DNA from 3 places in the Paenarthrobacter sp. NPDC089307 genome. Region 3 is predicted to be linked to each of the others. Evidence: riboswitches for the same ligand, from Rfam matches in the RefSeq annotation. Region 3 holds a riboswitch; each other region holds the start of a gene.

Region 1 (4,506 bases), on a different contig from region 3:
GGGCCGCCGCCGCGCGTCCGGCCCCGCTACTGAGCTGCGGCCAGCCCGCGTCGTATCGGAGATCCGGCCCCGCGACACCGAACGCCAGGTGCGCCGCCGTAAGAGCCCGTTGCGCCAGGTTGCCGACTTCGCCGCAGCAAGTGGCGTCGGGCAGAAAGCCGGAGTGGCGCTTGCCGCCACCGGCCTTGCCCTGACTGTCGGACTGCCCGCCACCAGCCCGGTCATGGCCACATCGGAATCGGGCCAGACCGAGTCTGCCCTCTCCGTTGCGGGCGCCGTAGGCAGCCAGCCCGAGGTCTCCGCGGCAGCATCAGCCAAAATCGACTTCAGCCGTGCAGCCGTCGCTACCGCAGCGGACCCCGACGGAAAGCTGAAGCAACTGCTCAGCGCCCAGTCTGCAGGCAGCATCCAGCGCGATTCTTCCGCCGGCACCCTGGGCAGCCCCCTCGACTCCCTGGTGACCGCGTCTCCTTTCGGCTACCGCGTCAGCCCACTCACTGGCGGCACCGGTGACTTCCACCGCGGCCAGGACTTCGTTGCCCAGTGCGGTACCGCCGTCCACGCGGCCGCAGCCGGCAAAGTGACTTTCGCCGGGTGGCACGAGTACGGCGGAGGCAACCGCGTGGTCGTGGACCACGGCAATGGCCTCGAGACCACGTACAACCACCTGTCGTCCTTCAACGTCCAGGTAGGCCAGACGGTCAACCGCGGCGACACCGTAGCCCTGAGTGGCACCACTGGCGCGTCCACGGGTTGCCACCTGCACTTTGAGGTCCAGGTCAACGGCGAGGTCGTTGACCCCATGGGCTGGCTCTAAGCCACGTGATGGTGCCCTCTCGCATTGATGACGGGCCTCGTGACCTGAATGTGACATTCGCTTTCAATTGTTATAACCTTCAGAGCGCATCGGCTTTTTAGGGGGCCGGTGCACTTGAGTGGATTGCCTAGCTCTGCCACCACTCGAGTTCCGTTCGCAAAAATCGTCTGGCAGGGGCGGGGGAACCACTTCTGGTCTTCATCTGAAGGCCTTGGGGTTAAGTCGCAAAGTTTCCCGTGAAGCAGCGCGGCCGGATGACTCCCATCCGAATCCGACAGCTCACCTCGCAGGCATTGGGAGAGGCTACCTACGTGTCATCACGCACTACCCCTGCGCGCCACCGCGCTGAAACGGTTCGTACGAACCCGTTGAACACTCTTTCGAAAGCTGTTTCTTCGAACGCCGGTACCGTAGGCCGCCAGGCCGCCGTGCTGGCAGCAGCCTCGGGCCTCGTCCTCACTGTCGGATTGCCGGCCCACGCCGCTGACACCGATGTTTCCACGTCGGAGGTCTCCAGCACCCAGCAGCTGGCCGCAACCGCAGTGGTCACCGCAGAGCCGACAGCCACCGTTTCCTTCGAGAGCCCGACCGTGGCCACCCAGGAAGCCCCCAAGATCGTCCAGCGTGCGGCCCAAGTCACCGAGCGTGCTGCTGACGACGCCACCGCGCTCACGGCCCAGTCCTCCGAAGCCAAGGAATCCGCCTCAAGCGCTGCAGCCTCCGGGCTTGCTGCCATCGCCTACACCGGAATCGGTTCGCCCTACGTTTGGGGCGGCACCACTCCCAACGGCTGGGACTGCTCCGGTTTCACCCAGTGGGTCTACGCCCAGGCCGGCATCAGCATCCCCCGCGTCAATGCCTGGACGGCGATGAAGCCCACCAGCACCCCCCAGCCTGGTGACCTGGTCATGCAGAACGGCGGTGCGCACGTTGGCATCTACGTTGGCAACGGCATGATGATCAGCGCCTTGAACCCCAGCCAGGGAACCCTGCTGCACTCCGTGGCTTCCACCGGCACGTCTTCGTTCTTCACCCTCCGCTAAAACAACCCGATTCGGGGCCCGCTGGCCTACCCCTGCCAGCTGACCCACTACCCGTGGGTACCCCAACTGCCTCCGGATACGAAAGAGAAAAACAATGACCAGTGCAAACAAAGTTGCACGGCACCGCGCTGAGGCCCCCAAGACCAGCTCGCTTGCCGTCATCGCAAAGGCTGTCACCGCTAACGCCGGTGGCGTCGGCCGTCAGGCAGCAGTCATCGCCGCCGCATCAGGTTTGGTGCTGACAAGCGGTATCGCCGCCAATGCTGCTGAATCCAACGTGGACCGCGAATCGACGTCGACGACCGCCCTGGATGTCCAGTCGGTTGCCCAGGCCACCATCGCCGCTGATTCCACGGTTGCCATCTCTTACGAGCGCCCCGTTGTCACCACGGTGGAAGCTCCGGCACCCGTGGTTGAAGAAGCTCCGGCAAAGGTTGAGGCCAAGGCCTCCAAGACCACCACGGCTCCGGCCACCAATGCCAATGTGGCAGTAAGCGCCGCCACCCCGGCGCCTGCCGCTCCGGCTGCTTCCAGCGGACTCGGCGCAGCCATTGCCGCTGCCGCCTACGCCCAGCTCGGCGTGACGCAGGACTGCACCATGCTGGTGACCAACTCCCTGGCAGCCGTCGGCATCCACTTCCACGACTGGCCGGCCGGTTACCTCTCCCTGGGCCGCACCGTCAGTGCAGCTGAAGCACAGCCCGGCGACCTCGCTTACTACGCCAACGGCGGTTTGGCCGGACAGGCCCACATTGCTGTATACGTTGGCAACGGCATGGCAGTCCACGGTGGATGGAACGGATCCACCACGGCACTGTTCAGCGTCAACGTCGGCTCCGGACCGGTATTCATCCGCGTCAACGGCTAGCCATTAGCTCCCAGGAACACCCCGCAGGCCCAGGCCGGCGGGGTGTTCTGCTTTAACCAGGTGTGAACTTTTGCGGACACTGTGAGCGAAACGACAAATAAATTCGTTGATACGGCATATAAGTGCTTACTCTTGTGTTGTCGATCCACAGCCCGTACATGCAGAGGGCAGCCGGCCCTCGTGCCCCTGACGGGTGCGGCCGTGAAGAGGTACGTGCATGCGCACACTCGTTCTGAATGCTGGATATGAACCGCTGGCGGTTATTACCTTCCGCCGGGCGCTGGTCCTTGTGCTCACTGGGAAAGCTAGCGTAGTGGCCGAAGGCGACGAGCCTGTCGTCGGGCCACAGGAGATTCTCGGACGCCCCTCCGTGATCCTCCTCAACCGCTACATCCGTCCCAAGTACAACAGGATCACTGCCGTGAGCCGCCGCGGGGTTCTTCGCCGCGACGGACACCGTTGCGCCTATTGCGGGAAAACAGCCCACACCATAGACCACGTCCACCCCAAATCCAGGGGCGGCGCGGATTCCTGGGAAAACCTGGTTGCGGCGTGCTTGAAATGCAACAACGCCAAGAGCGACCATACATTGGCCGAAATGGGCTGGAAGCTCCGTTTCAAACCCGGTGTGCCCCAGGGGACCATGTGGCAGATCAAAGAACTCGAGAAACCTGCGCCGGACTGGGACCCGTTCCTGTTGCCGGAATCCGCTGCCTGATCGATTTCCATTGACCTCCGCCCGTCCGGGTACTCTGGGCGGATGGAGTTCAACGCCGTGATATTGGCGGGTGGCAGGGCCACCCGCCTCGGTGGCGTGCCCAAGCCGACATTGGAGTACGACGGCGGCACCCTCCTTTCGCGTGCACTGCAGGCGGCACGTGGTGCGGAAGCTGTGGTTGTGGTGGGTCCGGACGTTTACGGTGATGCACTGCCCGACGCAGTCCTGATGGCGCGTGAGGAGCCAGCCTTCGCAGGGCCAGCCGCGGCAATCGAGGCCGGCTTGGCCGCCCTCAAAGCCGCCGGATCGAGGTGCGATTGGACGCTGGTTCTGGCTTGCGATATGCCCAAGGCCTCGGAGGGAGTCAGCCGCTTGTGGGAGGCACTCGCGGTGCATCCCGCCATGGAAGGGTCCGCGGTGGAAGGGGTCATGGCGGTGTCTGCCGATGGCCGCAAACAACCCTTGCTGGGGGTTTACAGCACCGTCGCCTTGGAACGGGAAGTGGAGTTGGCTTCGCGGGGCTCCGGCGTGTCGCAAGGTTCAGCGTTAACGAACTCTTCAGTGTTCAAGCTGCTTGCTAGGCTGAACCTGCTGGAGGTTGACGTCCCCGCAGGCTCTACGGACGATGTGGATACGTGGGAAGACGCCGCGGCCCTGGGTATTGACTACAAGTTGGAGGCGGACGTGAAGAGCCAGGAAGAGACGCTCGAGGATTGGTGCCGCACGCTGCTGCAGGCGTTTGAGCTTGAGGGCGTGGATGTGGACATCAACGAGGTACTTGCTGTGGCAGGAGTGGCCGCGCATTCGGTGGTCCGACCCGCCGCGCCGCTGACTACCTTCATTGCCGGGTATGCCGCCGGAATGGCCCGCGGTATTGGCCAGGCCAGCGATGACGCCTCAATGAACGCTGCCCTGGAACTGGCAAGGAAAATAGCCAAGGAGTACTCGGAATCCGGGACTGACGCCGAATGACGGAGGCCCCCGGCGAGGGCCACCACGCGGCGCACACATGGCAGGAGGCCCGGCAGCGAGCGTTCGATGCCGCCACTCCCATACCGCC
Region 2 (4,506 bases), on a different contig from region 3:
ACGGTGAACTCCTGCCGGTCCTTGAATTGCTGTATGACAACGACGGCGCGGTTCAGGACGTTGCAGCCAAACTTCACCTCCACAGGAGCAGCATCTACAACCGCCTCGGCCGGATCCGCCAACTTATCGGTGCGGATCCGTTGAATGGCGCGATCCGCCTCGAACTGCACGCTGCGCTGAAGGCGCGACGCTGGGCCGGGAGGCCCCGGATCTGAACCTTGGGCAATCAACGCGGAAGAGGCAGGCACCGTGGGTGCCTGCCTCTTTCGTTTCAGCCTTTAGGAGCGCTTCAGCCGTTGGCAACTCCAGCGGCCCATCCGGCGCCGGAAGGTGGCCGTGCGGCTGCTGCTGCAGTACCTGCCATGCCATCCGGTGTGCACGTTGGTGCGGGGCATCCGGGTGCTCACTGCAACGCCTTTTGGGCGGCGTCAAGGAGTGATTCCAAGGTGCTGGCCTGTGGCTTGACGGTGGCGCTGGGACTGCCGGTTGGCCGGGGCTTGGGGGTCTCGGTCTGCGTCGGAGTCGGCGTCGGAGTGGCAGTCGGCGGAGCCGGTGTGGGCGTCGGCGTCGGGGTTGCCGTGGCCGGCGGTGTGGTGACCGTGTCAGAGGGCACGTCGCTGGGAGCAGGTGCAGGCTGTGCCGGGGCCGGCGTAGCCGTTCCGGGCGCTGGCGCCGCAACTGGCGGCACCGCAGCGGCCGCCGAGGGGACCCAGACAGGGGCAGCCAGCGAGACGTGCGGTGAGGGAACCGACGACGGCGAAACCTCGGCGGGTTCCTCCGGTACCGTGCCAGGCTGGCCCGCCTGGGACGAAGCCGAGCCCGACGAAGATGGGGAGGAGGCCGTGGTGTAGGAAGCGCGGGGTGCCGGGGCGGCCGAGCCCGTTTGCCGGTCCTGGCCGTCCTTGCTGCCGCCGGCTTCCTGAGTGGGGGATTCCTGCCCGAAGAACGGAAGTTCCAACGCTTGCCCCAGCCCGCCTGCAGTCAGCACCAAGCCCAGTGCGCCTGCAATGACTGCCATGCGCTGGCTCATGTGCTTCACGGACGCGGCTTTCTGCAGGACAGCTTGCGGCTCGCGGTCAAAAGCAGATGTAGCCCGGAAGCTTGCTGCGGTCACCGGCGCCGGCGTCACGACGCGGGCTGTTGCCGACGATGATGCTGCGGCGGCTTCCTCGCGTGGAGCAACGACCGGAATGGCTGCGGTGGCCGGTTCAGGCAGATCCTGTTTCGGGCTGGCAGGCCGGACGATGGGAATGGCCGCCGTTGGAGGACCCGGCGTGGTCGACACCGGGGCTGCGGCGGCTTCGATCACTGGAATGGCTGCCGTCGCCGGTTCGGGGAGGGCAGGGCTGCCCGCGTTGGGTTCCACCGGATCTGCGTTGGGTTCCACTGGCTCGATCACGGCCTTGGCTGCCCGTTCCCGCTCAGCGGCCCGGGCGGCCGCGCGCGTGGTGGGGGCGGCTGCGGCTGGTGCCACCTGGGTGGGGATTGCCGCGGTGGCGGCTTCCGGCGTCGTACTTTCTGCTCCGGTGACCTGTCCGCTGGGTTGGGCCCGACGGCGTCCGGTTGGCTTGGTGCGCTCGCGCTCCAGTTGTGCGCGGCGCGAATTTTCCATGGTTGGGGACATGGTTGTTGCCTCTCAACGCCTGCGAGGTTAGCTGTCGGGTTCGGACGAGGCCGTCCGGCCGCGTGGTGCGGCTTCACCCCAAGGGCTTGTGGAGAAAACAAGCCCGGGAAACTGTGGGTCCCCCGTCTCTGCCGCGGGTCTGGCGGATCCTGGATTGCGGCAGAGCCCGGCGTCAATCCAGAAGCGGCCCAGCGGAGATTCGGGTCGCCCTACGACCGTACAGGAGGCGGAAAGTAAAGTCACATTAATGTAACGGGCGGTAGGTCGCCCCTTGCGGGAGGGTCCTACCGCTTAGGGTTCGGGGCTGGTGAAAGCCCTGCCAGGAGCGTCGGAATTCCGAGGACTGCCCCCAACACGGCCAAGATATCCATGGCCCAACACTAGCCTTCTGCCCGTACTGGCCGGTAGACATGAGCTATGGATCTACCAGTGATGCCGCCCATTTCGCCCATGCTCGCCAAATCTGTCCCCGCAATCCCCGAGGTAGGGCATTACGAGCCGAAGTGGGACGGCTTCCGGACCATCGTCTTCAAGGATGGGGATGAGATCATCCTGGGCAGCCGCAATGAGAAGCCCATGACCCGCTATTTCCCGGAGCTCGTGGAGGCCTTGAAGCGGAACCTCCCGGACAAATGCGTGATCGACGGCGAGATCGTCATGATCGAGGGCAACCGGCTTGAGTTCGAGGTGCTGCAGCAGAGGATCCATCCCGCGGACAGCCGGGTGCGGATGCTTGCAGAGAAGACCCCGGCGTCCCTGGTCGCCTTCGACATCCTCGCGCTCGGCGACGAAGACCTGACGGGCAAGCCGTTTTCGGAGCGTCGTGCCGTCCTGGAGCGGGCACTGGCCAAAGCCGAGCCACCCATCTACGTCACGCCTGCTGTGACCGACTTGGAGCGTGCGCAGGAATGGTTCGTGCAGCTCGAAGGCGCAGGGCTGGACGGGATTCTCTCCAAGCCCCTGGACGGGACGTACCAGCCGAACAAGCGGGTGATGTTCAAGACCAAGCACGAACGCACCGCCGACTGCGTGGTGGCCGGATTCCGCTGGCACAAGACGGCGAAGGTTGTGGGGTCGATGCTGCTGGGCCTCTACGATGACTCGGGGCGGCTCCACCACGTGGGCGTCGTAGCGTCATTCCCCATGGCAAAACGGGAAGCCTTGGTGGCTGAGCTCGAACCGTATCAGGTGGAGTTTGCCGAGCACCCCTGGGGCGAGTGGGCCAGCCAGGAGGACGCTCCCGGGGGTTCGAGGATGCCCGGCGGCCAGAGCAGGTGGAGTGCCGGCAAGGACTTCTCCTTCGTCCCCCTGCGCCCCGAACTGGTGATTGAGGTGGCCTACGACTACATGGAGGGCGATCGGTTCCGCCACACGACGCAGTTTCGCCGGTGGCGGCCGGACCGGACCCCTGAGAGTTGCACGTACTCCCAGTTGGAAGAACCTGCCGAGTACGATCTCGGGCAGATATTGAGCCTCCCGTAGGTGCCGGTACTACTCTTCGTGCCCCTGGTCGCTGCTCATGCTGCCTTCGGCGGGCGGGGTTTCTCCCGGTGGCACTCCGCCGCCCGGCTCCAGCCCCGTGATATTTCCGTCCAAGGGGTCCGGGTTGGCTGAGGATGCGGGGTCGTCGTCCTCGTCCTGGCGCATGTCGGGGTCTTCGTGGATGCTGTCGGCCTCGGCAGTGGTGTCGATGGGTCCGGTAGCACCGCTCACGCCGAAGGTCTGCGGATCGTCTTCCGGGTCATAGCTGGTCATGGTGGCACCCTTTCGTAAGCAGACTTACTAATTTGCTGGCCCCGCCAGCCTAGCCTGATTCGGCCGAACCCAACAAGGGCACCCGGGTGCGCGCCGGCGTCGTTCCTGAGCGGCCAGGCGCCCAGCGCTCAAGCGGCCGGCCGCTTAGCGGTGCTGCGTTGTAGCGGTAACGAAGCTGCGGATGGCATCTGCCACGGCCTTGGGCCGCATGTGCTGGGCCACGTGCCCGACGCCGGGAATCTCCACCAGGCGACCCTGCGCCACAGCCCTGGAGAGCCGCAGCGACCACTCCGGCCCCGCTACATGGTCGCGGCTTCCCCGCAGAATCAACACGGGGACCTTTATCCGGGAGAGGCGATCCTCCGTGGGGTATTCCATCATCACGGGCAGCTCGGTGAAGTACCAGCGGGGTCCGCAGCGAAGATAGTCAGACAAGACGATCCAGTTGGACGACGGGCTCTCGCGAAGGATGCCATCGAGGGTCAGGGCGAGGGATTGGCGCATGAGGTTCTTGTGCCGGGAATCAACAACCGGACCCATCAGCACCACGTGCCGCGCGGCTTCGGGCCGGTGCAGGGCAGCCTCGATAGCGAACTGCACCCCCATGGAGTGGCCCACCAGGATGTAGGAATCAATCCCGCGGGATGCCAGGGCCTCGGCAATGAATGCGCCGTAGTCCTCAACTGACAGCTGCCGTTCCGGCCGGGGAGTGCCCGCGAAGCCCGGAAGGTCCAGTGAGTAGGTCGGTGCAGCCGCGGCCAGGACGGCGTGGAGCCGGGCAAGGTACCGGTGCGACACCCCAATCCCGTGGATGAGGACGTACGCAGGCGTGGCATCCGAGGCCTCGCCCGGCGCCGGAGTGCCCTCCTTCCAGAGGATACGTCCGCTCAGGCCGAGGACCTCGACGTCGGCGGACACCAGTGCGCTCATGCGGGCCAAGCCATGGAAGGAAACCTAAAAGCCATACAGCTATTGAACAGCATGCTGTTGGTTGGTGATGACGCGGGAGTGCGGCTAGTCCCGGGCGTCGTCCGATTCGGTGGGGTCCGCTGCCGGATGTGAAGGGTCAGGTGCGGCGGCCGCTTCAGCGGCTTCCCGGCGTCGTGCGATTTTCGATTCGGTCCACA
Region 3 (4,506 bases):
AGCACGGCAACACGCGCCTGCTCTGAGCCGTCGACGCCCACGGCGACCACGTTTTCCACGACACGGGGGCCGGATTTGGCGTGCTCCGCCTTGATGTGCCTGTCCTCGGTGTTCTCGCCAAGGCGATCGGCACAGTACAGCGGAACCGTAACTGTGGGGCACTTGGCGTGGGCGGGCAAGGCGCTGCTGACTGATCCGAGCAACCGGCCCACAAATCCACCACGGCCACGGCTGCCGAACACCAGGAGCGCGGCTTCCGCGGAAAGATCCAGCAGTACACCCGCGGCGTCACCGTTCTCGACGGAAGCATCGACGTCGATGGAATACTTGGAGACCTTGTCCATGGCCTGCTGGACAATGGCTTCTGCGCCCTCGCGGATGACCGAATCGTCCACGGTTGCGTAGCCGCCATCCAGTCCGGACGCGGCAAAAATGGGAACCGAGTAGGCCGTGACGATGTGCAGCGGAAGCTGCCTGCGTTCTGCCTCCCGCGCGGCCCACACCAAGGCGCACTGCCCGTGTTCCGAACCGTCCACTCCAACGACGATGCCGCCCGGTTCTACCGTCAGGCCCTCGTCATCCCGTGGCTCTTCACTGTGTCTGCCGTGCTGGTCCATTTGGGGCCCGCCTCTCCACCTACTGCTTGATGTTCCGGCCATTCTGCCAGAGGTTTTCCGCATCGGATTCCCTGGTGGCTCCATTGTCAATGGCCGGGGCCGGAGGAATCTGGAATTTCTCCGTCCAATGCCCACTATTCTCGGTCGACAGGACCGAATCAAGGCGGGGTGGCGCTATGTGCATAACAGTCGGGGCTCGGTTCCCGACGGCGTATCTTGCGCTCCTGATGAACGCACCAAACACGCTGCCGGGAGAGGCTATCCATGGGTGAAAAAGTTCGGTAGTGTTCGAGTCACCGAATGGCCGGTGAACGTGTCCAACAGCACACTCCGGCCATTTATTTGCGGCCGCTTGGGGAACTCGGACGCGATCCCACGCGATGCCACAAGGCACACACGTCAAGGAGGAACCAAGCAGTGTCACACGCGCCTGATTCCGGCACGGAACGCACTACCACCGTGGTCATAGGAGCCGGTTTGTCCGGTTTGGCAGTTGCCAGTGAACTCAGCCGCTACGGCGTGGGCTCCATAGTGGTCGATGGCTTCGGCGCCCTGTCGGCCTCCGGCCCAGCCGTCCATACCGGGATGCTTCAACGCTGCGAGGTCACCGATCCCGCGTCCATCCAGGAACGCAACGAGATTCTCCGCCACCTGCGCAACTACGCCGCCAGCCACCACCTCGACGTCCGCAACACCACAAGGGCCGTCCGCCTGGATTTCCTGGGCGCGGACCCTTCCCAGCACATGGGCTACGGGCTCGCTGCGAGCATGACCCGTAACGGGCCGCACGCCTCCGGTCCCCTTGAATCCACTCCACGCCAGTGGGCTGTCCACACTGCCAACGGACTCCTCCTGGCAGACCACATTGTGGTGACGCGCTGCGCCCAAAGCCAACTGCGCCGGATGCTGGCCGAACTTGGAATCGCCGTGGGACAGAACCTGGCTTCTGCGATGAGGGCGGTGGGAATGCATCTCGTGGGCGTGGGCGAACTCATCACGCCCAGCCCCAAGGAAGTCCTGCGGCAGGCCAAGGCAGTGGGCCAGGCAATCTCCTCCAAGGTGGCCGTTCACGGCGGCCCCGGCATCGCCATCGCCTAACCTGCCAAACCGCGTTCAAAGCCCAAAGGCCGGTGCCTTCGAAGATCCTGTCTTCGGAGACACCGGCCTTTGCGTTGAAGCGTGAGGCTTATGCGCCAGCGCGTACGTAGGTGATGGGACCCGTTGCGGTCAACCAGCTGATCGGGTGGATGCCCGTCTGGTTGCCGTTGATGCCACCGCTGATTGCCTGGCCGTTGCCGATGTAGATGGCAACGTGGCCGGACTGGACGATCATGTCGCCGGGCTGGGGGTCGCTGACAACCTTGCCGTAGTTCAGGAACTGCATGGGTGCGAGGTCGCCCACCGGGATGCCGGCGGAACCGAGGGCCCGCTCAACCATGGCGGTGCAGTCCTGCATGATGCCGATCTGGGCGTAAGCCGAGGCAACCATGGCAGCGTTGACGCCGCCGGCAGCAGGAGCTGCAGCTACCGGAGCGGCAGCGGCCGGGGCAACAGCCGGGGCAGCAACTGCGGCCTGGGCGGCAACAGGAGCCGCAGCAGCAGCGACGGTAGCAGTCTTGGCCACGGGGGCCTCAACAACGGGGGCCGGCTTTTCGATGACCGGAGCTGCGACCGAAGCAACAGCAGGACGCTCGAAGTTGACGGTGGCCGTGGCCAGGGCGGTTACAACCTTGGTGGGAGCCTCGCTGGCGGCGGTCTCGGCGACCGTGGCGGGGCTGGAGTCGCGCTGTACCGGAGCCTCAGCTGCGTGGGCAGCTACGGAGCCGGTCAGGACGAGGCCCGAAGCTGCTGCGATAACGGCTGCCTGGCGGCCTGCGCCGGAAGCGTTGCTGGCAACTGCCTTGGAGATGGAGATGAACGGATTAGGACGTACGCTGTCCGCCTTACGACGGCCGCGAAGAATGCGTGAAGACATGAAAGAGCCTCTCCCGATGCCTGCGAGGTTAGCTGTCGGATTCGGATGGGAGTCACCCGGCCACTATCTCCCGCTGTTCAGCGGAAGCTTCGTGACTTCACCCCAAGGCACGCTCGAAAGCGGCCCAAAATGGGTTCCCCGTCTCTGCCGTAGGTTTGTCTGCGAACGGATTCCGGACTGCGGCAGAGCTAGGCAATCAGGCCGGAAGTGCCCGCTACGTGGAACAGGCACAGGTACCACCGTACGCGATGATCCCGCCGAAGTCACATTTAAGTAACGGGAACGGCCGCTTTGGCGTGTCGCAGTAACCGAACCGAGATATTCGCAGCTACGTAGAAAAGCGCTCTATTCCGCGGAACCAGGGCCGTTTTCATCTTCAGGTGCGGCAAGTTTCCTCCGTGCTGTAACAGCGAGGAAGATCACGAGGGCCACGGCCACGATTGCTATCACCACGATGCTCCACGGGAACGGCTGGGAAGCGTCTGCGGCGGGCGCGCTGCTTCCCGTTCCCGGAGGCGCGGTCCCCACGGACGGCACCGCAGCCGAAGAAGCCGAAGCTGATGGTGAGGCTGCAGCGGAGCCGCTGCCCGCCGTCGTACTTCCGGCGGTGGCCGTGAACTTGAAGGTGCCCTCGATGGGGTGCGAATCGGAGCTGACAACCCGCCAAGTAACGGTGTACTCCCCTGCCGGTGCGCCGGGTCGCAGCTTCTGGACGGCCTGGCTGTCGATGATTTCCACCGGCCCGTCTGCCCAGTTTTCGCCGCCGGACGTTACGGAGACGCCCGATCCAATGGCCAGAGGCCGGTTGTTAAATGTGATGGAGACCGACGCCGGCACTTCAGCCACGGTGGCACCGTTTGCCGGCGCTGTGGATTCGGCGACGTCGTGCGCGGACGCCGGAGCCGCGGAAAACAGCAAGGCGGAGGCGAAGGCAAGGGCGGCGACGACGGCGGCCAGAAGCGGGCGGATGGTGCGCATGGGGCGGTTTCTCCTAGTGTTGGCTTAGTTACAGACTAGGCGAATGGTCCGAAGCCCCCACATTCAACGGCATAGGATTTGAGAGCACACTCCCCCCAAAACCCGGAGACCTTCATGCTTAAACAAGGTTCTGCAGTGGACCGCTACTTCAAGATTTCCGAACGTGGTTCCACGTACTCAAGGGAAATCCGTGGCGGTTTCGCGACATTCTTCGCCATGAGCTACATCGTTGTGCTGAACCCGCTGATCCTCTCGGGCCCCGACTCCAGCGGAGCGTCCCTGGGCTTCACGGCCGTGGCAGCAACCACCGCTTTCGTTGCCGGCATCCTGACCATCCTGATGGGCGCGTGGGCCAAGCACCCCTTCGCGGTGGCCACCGGCCTGGGCGTCAATGCATTCGTCGCAGTCACCGTTGCTTCCCACCCGCAGTTGACGTGGCCGGACATGATGGGCCTGGTGGTCCTCTCCGGCGTCACGATGCTCATCCTGGTGCTGACGGGCTTCCGCACCGCGGTGTTCAAGGCCGTCCCCGAAGCGTTGAAGACCGCGATCGTGGTGGGCATCGGTTTGTTCATCGCCCTGATCGGCCTGGTCAACGCCGGGTTCGTGCGCCGCATCCCGGACGCCGCCGGCACCACCGTTCCGTTGGGCCTGGGCGTCGACGGCAAGCTCATGGGCTGGCCCACGCTGGTCTTCGCCGTTGGCCTGATCCTCACCATCGCGCTGGTGGTGCGCAAGGTCCGCGGTGCCATCCTGATCGGCATTGTGGTCTCCACCGCTCTGGCTGCGATCCTCGAGTTCACACTGCACATCGGGCCGAGCTTCGACGGAAAGAACGTCAACCCCCGCGGCTGGTCGCTGGTGGCTCCCAAGCTGTCCGAATGGGGCGCTCCTGACCTGTCCCTGATCGGCAAGGCCAACCCGTTCGGCGCGTTC

Evidence for each region. Region 3 has a riboswitch for cyclic di-AMP ahead of AB0N72_RS14925 (NlpC/P60 family protein). Riboswitches for the same ligand answer to the same signal wherever they lie in the genome.
Region 1: linked by a shared signal. The riboswitch ahead of AB0N72_RS06935 (C40 family peptidase) and the one ahead of AB0N72_RS14925 (NlpC/P60 family protein) in region 3 are both predicted to bind cyclic di-AMP.
Region 2: linked by a shared signal. The riboswitch ahead of AB0N72_RS07990 (hypothetical protein) and the one ahead of AB0N72_RS14925 (NlpC/P60 family protein) in region 3 are both predicted to bind cyclic di-AMP.

What each region holds. Positions count from the first base shown of each region.
Region 1 is NZ_JBFBHE010000002.1:663,891-668,396, reverse strand. It holds gene AB0N72_RS06940 (M23 family metallopeptidase) at 1-817, shown strand, start outside; cyclic di-AMP (ydaO/yuaA leader) riboswitch at 956-1,124, shown strand; gene AB0N72_RS06935 (C40 family peptidase) at 1,129-1,860, shown strand; gene AB0N72_RS06930 (NlpC/P60 family protein) at 1,955-2,728, shown strand; gene AB0N72_RS06925 (HNH endonuclease) at 2,946-3,446, shown strand; gene AB0N72_RS06920 (NTP transferase domain-containing protein) at 3,489-4,418, shown strand; gene AB0N72_RS06915 (molybdopterin molybdotransferase MoeA) at 4,415-4,506, shown strand, end outside.
Region 2 is NZ_JBFBHE010000003.1:104,710-109,215, reverse strand. It holds gene AB0N72_RS07995 (helix-turn-helix domain-containing protein) at 1-215, shown strand, start outside; gene AB0N72_RS07990 (hypothetical protein) at 404-1,612, opposite strand; cyclic di-AMP (ydaO/yuaA leader) riboswitch at 1,627-1,779, opposite strand; gene AB0N72_RS07985 (ATP-dependent DNA ligase) at 2,042-3,106, shown strand; gene AB0N72_RS07980 (DUF6480 family protein) at 3,116-3,379, opposite strand; gene AB0N72_RS07975 (alpha/beta hydrolase) at 3,524-4,309, opposite strand; gene AB0N72_RS07970 (hypothetical protein) at 4,394-4,506, opposite strand, start outside.
Region 3 is NZ_JBFBHE010000005.1:436,738-441,243, forward strand. It holds gene AB0N72_RS14915 (universal stress protein) at 1-617, opposite strand, end outside; gene AB0N72_RS14920 (FAD-binding protein) at 1,035-1,715, shown strand; gene AB0N72_RS14925 (NlpC/P60 family protein) at 1,804-2,592, opposite strand; cyclic di-AMP (ydaO/yuaA leader) riboswitch at 2,596-2,787, opposite strand; gene AB0N72_RS14930 (copper resistance CopC family protein) at 2,938-3,570, opposite strand; gene AB0N72_RS14935 (NCS2 family permease) at 3,685-4,506, shown strand, end outside.